Regions from separate parts of the Streptomyces sp. NPDC002790 genome, predicted to be linked through region 2. Evidence: riboswitches for the same ligand, from Rfam matches in the RefSeq annotation. Region 2 holds a riboswitch; the other holds the start of a gene.
The links. A riboswitch is a leader RNA that binds a small molecule or an ion and turns the genes downstream of it on or off. The one in region 2 is predicted to bind glycine.

Region 1 (3,514 bases), on a different contig from region 2:
TCCCGGAGAACTCGGTGTACTCGTCGGCGGAGAGCAGGTCCTTCGGCTCGTCGGCCAGCCGGACCTTGAACAGCCAGCCGCCCTCGAACGGGGCCGAGTTGACGAGGGCCGGGTCGTCGACGACGTCCTGGTTGATCTCGGTGACCTCGCCGCCGACGGGGGAGTACAGGTCGGAGACCGACTTGGTCGACTCGAGCTCGCCGCAGGTCTCGCCCGCGGTCACGGTGTCACCGACCTCGGGGAGCTGGACGAACACGATGTCACCGAGCGCGTTCGCGGCGTGCTCCGTGATGCCGATCGTGGCGACGCCATCCTCGACGGCGGAGAGCCACTCGTGCTCCTTGCTGTAACGCAGCTGCTGGGGGTTGCTCATGAGGCGAATTCTCCTGTACGCGGGAAGGTGCTGGTGACAGAGGGGGCGCCGGTGCGCGGCGCGGACTACTTCTGGCGCTTGTAGAACGGCAGCGCCACGACCTCGTACGGCTCGTGCTTGCCGCGGATGTCGACACCGACCCCCGATGAAGAAGCAGCACCGGCCTCGGCGTGCGCCGGGTCCACGTACGCCATCGCGATCGGCTTGCCCAGTGTCGGGGACGGGGCGCCGGAGGTGACCTCGCCGATCACCGTGCCGTCGACGACGACGGACATCCCGGCGCGCGGGACACGGCGGCCCTCGGCGATGAGGCCGACGAGCTTGCGGGGCGGGTTGGCCTCGGCGCGCTCGGCGGCGGCGACCAGCGCGTCGTGGCCCACGAAGTCGTCCCCGTGCGAGGTCTTCTCGAACTTCACGACGCGGCCGAGACCGGCGTCGAAGGGTGTGAGGTCGGTCGTCAGCTCGTGCCCGTACAGCGGCATGCCCGCCTCCAGGCGCAGCGTGTCCCGGCAGGAAAGGCCGGCGGGGATCAGGCCGTACTCGGCGCCCGCCTCGGTCAGCGCCTGCCACAGCTTCTCGGCGTCGGCGGGGGCGACGAACAGCTCGAAGCCGTCCTCGCCGGTGTAGCCGGTGCGCGCGATGAGCGCCTGTACGCCGGCGACGGTGCCGGGCAGCCCCGCGTAGTACTTCAGGCCGTCCAGGTCCGCGTCCGTGACGGACTTCACGATCGCCGCGGAGGTCGGGCCCTGCACCGCGAGCAGCGCGTACGCGTCCCGGTCGTCGCGGACCTCGGCGTCGAAGCCGACGGCGCGCTCGGTGAGGGCGTCGAGGACGACCTGCGCGTTGCCCGCGTTCGCGACCACCATGTAGGTGGTCTCCTCCAGCCGGTACACGATCAGGTCGTCGAGGATCCCGCCGTCGGCGCGGCAGATCATGGTGTAGCGGGCGCGGCCGAGGCCGACGGAGCCGATGTTGCCGACGAGCGCGTGGTTGAGCAGGTCCGCGGCGGCGGGACCGGACACCGTGATCTCGCCCATGTGGGAGAGGTCGAAGAGGCCGGCACGCGTGCGTACCGCGTTGTGCTCGTCGCGCTCGCTGCCGTAGCGCAGCGGCATGTCCCAGCCGGCGAAGTCGGTCATCGTCGCCCCGAGTGAACGATGCAGGGCGTCAAGGGCAGTGGTGCGGCTCATGGCTGGTGTGCTCCCGGTGGCATGACGACGATGGCGGAGTCCCGCTGATCGCGCGCGGGACGTCCTCCCCATCTGTCATCGGAACCTGAGAGGTTCGCCCCGAGGGGGCTTGCACCTTGGGTGGGGGCGTCACGTCACAAAGACGCCCCACTTTTCAGATCTGCCTCGCCCGCGCGGTACGGGGCCTGAGAGATTCAAGGGAGGAACTTGCTCCTTCGGCGTCCGGGGACCCGTGGGTACCCGGAACTCTCCCGCGCGGATTCAAGCGGCCGGTATGCAGTTTGCGCGCACATCATTGCATGCCCGTCCGACAGGGAAAGCCCTTGAGTGGCATTACCTTCTCTTTACACTTGAGGGGCAAGGGTGGCGTGACCGGAACGGGGAGGACGATCACGGTGCAGAAGGCAGTGGCGGGGGCGTACGCGGTGGCGGCTTCGGCGCCGGTGGTGGCGGGGGTGCGGACCTCCGGCCGCCGCTCGGTGCGGGACCTGCGCGGCCGCCGCGGTCACACGCCGCGCCTGCTCGCCTTCGCGGCGGGCGACCTCGTCGTGCTCTCGGGCCTGCCGGGCAGCGGAAAGTCGACGCTGATGCGGCGGGCCGTGGCGGAGATCCGGATCGACTCGCAGGACACCCGCGAGCGTTGGGCCGCGCGCATGCCGCGCCACCTGCCGTACGCGCTGTACCGCCCGCTGGTCCGCGTCGCGCACTACGTGGGGCTGCGCCGGGCGATGCGCTCGGGCGTGAGCGTCGTCGTGCACGACTGCGGTACGCAGGCGTGGGTGCGCCGCTGGGTGATCCGCACGGCGCGGCGGCGCGGCGCGGCCGTCCACCTGATGCTGCTCGACGTACCGGCGGACACGGCCCTCGAGGGGCAGCGGGACCGCGGCCGCGGGGTGTCCCGGTACGCCTTCGCCCGGCACCGCAGAGCGGTGGGCGCGCTCGTCAGCTCGACGGAGCAGGGGAACCTGCCGGCCGGGATGGATTCGGCGGTGCTGCTCGACCGGGCGGCGATGGAGGCGCTGGGAGGGATCACGTTCGACGACTGACAGCGGTTAAGGTCGGCGGGCAGCAGCAGCGGGCGGAACAGCAGAGGTTGATGGCAGTCATGGAGTTCCCAGGTACCCCGGAGCCGGGGCACGATCACGCCCAGGGGCACGAGGGCGGCTACGCCCACCCCGCGCAGGGCTGGCCGGCCAACGAGCTGGAGGAGGTCCTCGCCGCGGCGCTCGGGCGGCCGGAGTCCGGCGCCCGCGTCGTCGAGGTGCTCGGCCGCAGCCACGTGTGGATCCCGCTGCCCAGGGGCGGTTCGAACGCCAGCAGGGACCTCGATCTGCCGAGCCTGGAGATCGGGGGCCAGGCCTACGTCCCCGTGTTCAGCTCCGAGCAGCAGTTCATGGCGGTCACCGGTGGCCGGATGGACTGCACCGTGGCCCCGGCCGTGGAGTTCGCGCGCGGGCTTCCGCCGCAGCTCGGCATCGCCGTGAACCCGGACGGCACGGTGGGTGTGCCGCTTCCGCCGCAGGCCGTCGCCGAGCTGGCCCGCAGTGGCCGCACGCCGCTGGACGGCCCGGCGGCGGGTGGCCGCGTGGTGCTCAGCGAGCCGGACTGGCAGGTCGACCCCATGGACTTCCTGGCCGCGGTGCGTGAGGAGTTCGAGGCGCTCGGCACGGTACTGAGCGCCCGGCGCTGCCTCGCGACCGTGGAGGACGCCGAGCCGTCCCTGTTCATCGGCGTGGAGCTGCTGGCGCAGGCCGCCGGCGCCGCGGGCGGCGCGCGGGACGTTCCGCTGGACGCGCTGGGGCGGGCGCTGGGCCGCGCGCCGGTGGCCTGGACCGTCAACCTGGTGTTCCTGGACGTGACGCAGGACCCGGTCGCGGACTGGCTGCGTACACACGTACGGCCGTTCTACGTACGAGAAGGGTGACGGCGTCCGTCAAGTCGGTGTCAGTAT
Region 2 (3,514 bases):
CTCGGGCCAGGTGACCGGCTCCATCTCCGTCGTCGCGTTGAGCTTCATCGTGCAGGAGCCCAGCGGGATCATGCCGCGGTCCAGCGCGTAGTCGCGGTCGGCGAGCGCCCGCAGGTAGCGCAGCATCGCCGTCTCGGAGCGGTACTGGTGGAAGACGGGGTGCGTCAGGTAGTCGTCCTCGCGCAGCAGGCCGCCCGGCAGCGTGTCCGCGGCCTCGGCGTCCAGGGCCTCGACGTCCGCCTCGACACCGAATGCACTCCATACGGCGCCCAGTTGGGCCCGCGTGGTGGTCTCGTCGCAGGCGAGCGAGGTGTGATCGGCGTCCACGAGGCGCAGGTTCACGCCGCCTTCGCGCGCGGCGGAGACGACCTCGGCTGCCTTGCCCGGCACCCGCACGGTGAGGGTGTCGAAGTACGCGCCGTGCACGACCTCGACGCCGCCCGCGGTGAGCCCCGCCGCGAGCACGGTGGCGTATCGGTGGGTGCGCCGTGCGATGGACTTGAGGCCCTCGGGCCCGTGGTACACGGCGTACATGCCGGCCATGACGGCGAGCAGCACCTGCGCGGTGCAGATGTTGCTGGTCGCCTTCTCGCGGCGGATGTGCTGCTCGCGGGTCTGCAGGGCGAGGCGGTACGCCTTGTTGCCGTCGGCGTCGACGGAGACACCGACGAGGCGGCCCGGCAGGGAGCGTGCGAACTTCTCGCGTACGGCCATGTATCCGGCGTGCGGACCGCCGAAGCCCATCGGCACACCGAAGCGCTGCGTCGTGCCGATGGCGATGTCCGCGCCGAGGTCACCGGGCGAGGTCAGCAATGTCAGAGCGAGGAGGTCGGCGGCGACGGTGACGATGGCGCCCAGCTCGTGCGCCTGGTCGATCACGGGCTTGATGTCCCGCACGGCGCCGGAGGCCCCGGGGTACTGCACGAGCACGCCCACGACGCCGCGCTCGGCGACCTCGGCCGGAATGCCCTCCCCGAGGTCGGCGACGACGATCTCGACACCGGTCGGCTCGGCGCGCGTCTCGATGACGGCGATGGTCTGCGGCAGGGCGTCGGCGTCGATGACGTAGACACCGTTCTTGACCTTGCCGACGCGGCGCGACAGGGCCATCGCCTCGGCGGCCGCGGTGCCCTCGTCGAGCAGCGAGGAGCCCGAGGTGGGCAGGCCGGTCAGCTCGGCGACCATGGTCTGGAAGTTGAGCAGCGCCTCGAGGCGGCCCTGCGAGATCTCCGGCTGGTAGGGCGTGTACGCCGTGTACCAGGACGGGTTCTCCATCACGTTGCGCAGGATGACGGGCGGTGTGAACGTCCCGTAGTAGCCGAGGCCGATCATCGAGCCGAGCACCTGATTGCGCTCCGCAAGGGACTTCAGCTCGGTGAGCACCTCGGCCTCGCTGCGGGCGGCCGGAAGGTCGAGCGCCTCGGCGCTCTTGATCACATCGGGCACCGCGGCCGCGGTCAGCTCGTCCAGCGAGCCGTAGCCGACCTGCGCGAGCATCTTGGCCTGAGCGGCGTCATCGGGGCCGATGTGGCGCTGCTCGAAGGGGATTCCTCGCTCCAACTGGGAGAGCGGAATACGGTTGGCGGTCATTGGCGGAGGCCTCCTGGTCATTGCGACCTGCGAGGGGCACCACGGCGCGGGTACCCGGTCGGCCTCCCCCTCTGTCATCTCAACCTGAGAGCTTCACCGGCCCACCCCGCGAGAACACGGAACACACCGGCTTGCACCGTCGGTGAGAGCGGAAACCGTGCACCCCGCTCTGCTTTCCAGAGTGACCTCGTCCGTGCGGTACAGGGGCCTGAGAGATTCCGGGGAGGAGTTGCTCCTTCGGCGCCCCCGACGACCGTCGGAAGACTCTCCCGCACGGGGTCAGCAGCCGCCTGCCAGCCTACCAGCGGCTACGTGGCCGGAGCCCCCGAGTGGCCGCCTTCCACAATGTGCTCTTTCGTAGTGTTTACAGACGAGTTGCGATCATCGCGATCAGTTGGAGGGCCCGTGCAGACCGATGTCGATCCGCGCAATCTGATCGGCCGCAAGGCATTCGACCGCAGCGGGGCCAAGATCGGCACCATCGACGAGGTGTACCTGGACGACGCCACGGGCGTGCCGGAGTGGGCCGCGATACGAACCGGCCTGTTCAGCCGCGACGCCTTCGTACCGCTCGAGCCCAGCGACTTCACGGACGGCACGCTGAACGTGCCCTTCGAGCGCTCACTCATCAAGGACTCCCCCGACTTCGGCGTGGGCCGCCACCTCTCCCCGGAGCAGGAGCTCCAGCTCTACCACCACTACGGCCTGGAGATCACGGCTCCTCAGTCGCCCGACGTCACGTTCGGCAAGATCGCGGGCGCGGAGGACGACCCGACCTGATCCTCGGCCTCTTCGACGGCTTCGGCCCCTTCCACGGCTTCGACCGCTTCGACGAGCGGCAACGGATCCGCCGACTCCAGCTCGGGATCGTCGACCCGGAACGTCCGCACCCGCCCCCGCACCCGCGCATACGGCGTCTCGAACCGCACGGTCACCCGCCCCAGCCCGCTCCCCTGCACCCACCCGTGCCCGAACTCGGTATGCCGCACATCGTGCCCGGCCAGCCACTTCCGCTCCACAGGCACCGGCTCGGGCTCGACCGCCTCCACGGACTCGACGGGCCCCGCGTCCCCTTCTGGCTCTCCGGCGGCGGCCTCCTCGGCAGCGGCCTCCTCCGCGGCGGCGAACTGCGCGAACAAGTCCTCCTGCGTGAAGTCGGCGAGCCCACTGACCCCGACCCCCAGCAAGCGCACGCCACCGGTCGTGTCGACGCTCTCCAGCAGCCGCGCCGCGGCCTCCCGCACCACCCCGGGATCATCCGTCGGCCCCCGCAGCGTCTCGGAGCGCGTCAGCGTCGAGAAGTCGTAGCGCCGCACCTTGAGCACCACGGTCCGGCCCGAACGATCGGCCGCTCTCAGCCGCTCCACGCACCGGCCCGCGAGCCTGCGCACCTCCATCCGGACCCGCACCCGGTCATGGATGTCCACGTCGTACGTGTCCTCGACCGATACGGACTTGGAGTCCCGCTCGGCGACGACGGGCCGCTCGTCGCGGGCGAGCGCCATCTCGTACAGGTGGCTGCCGTGCGCCTTGCCGAGGAGTCGCACCAGCTCGTCCTCACCGGCCCCCGCGATCTCCTCCACGGTCTGGATCCCGGCCCGCCGCAGATGATCCGCCGTCGCGGGCCCGACGCCGGGCAGGATCCGCACGGACTGCGGCCCGAGCAGCGCGCGCTCGGTACCTGGGCGTATCAGCACAAGACCGTCCGGCTTGGCCTCCTCGGAACCGATCTTCGCGAGCATCTTGGACGCGGCGATCCCCACGGACCCGGTCAGACCGGTCACGCGCCGGATGTCGGCCCGCAGCCGGTGCCCCACGGCCTCCGCCGAAGCGGCGTCCCAGGCCGCCTCACCGGCCTCCAGATCGACGAACGCCTCGTCCAGGCTCAGCGGCTCCACGAGGGGCGAAAGGGCGCCGAGGAGCC

Region 1: it holds a riboswitch for glycine, as region 2 does, so the genes downstream of both, gcvT (glycine cleavage system aminomethyltransferase GcvT) here and gcvP (aminomethyl-transferring glycine dehydrogenase) in region 2, are expected to answer to the same signal.

Annotation. Positions count from the first base shown of each region.
Region 1 is NZ_JBEOVM010000022.1:25,743-29,256, forward strand. It holds gene gcvH (glycine cleavage system protein GcvH) at 1-373, opposite strand, end outside; gene gcvT (glycine cleavage system aminomethyltransferase GcvT) at 439-1,563, opposite strand; glycine riboswitch at 1,626-1,727, opposite strand; glycine riboswitch at 1,728-1,827, opposite strand; gene ABT004_RS13550 (AAA family ATPase) at 1,953-2,609, shown strand; gene ABT004_RS13555 (enhanced serine sensitivity protein SseB) at 2,669-3,487, shown strand.
Region 2 is NZ_JBEOVM010000047.1:9,168-12,681, reverse strand. It holds gene gcvP (aminomethyl-transferring glycine dehydrogenase) at 1-1,590, opposite strand, end outside; glycine riboswitch at 1,777-1,872, opposite strand; gene ABT004_RS21160 (PRC-barrel domain-containing protein) at 1,996-2,370, shown strand; gene ABT004_RS21155 (DNA polymerase IV) at 2,313-3,514, opposite strand, start outside.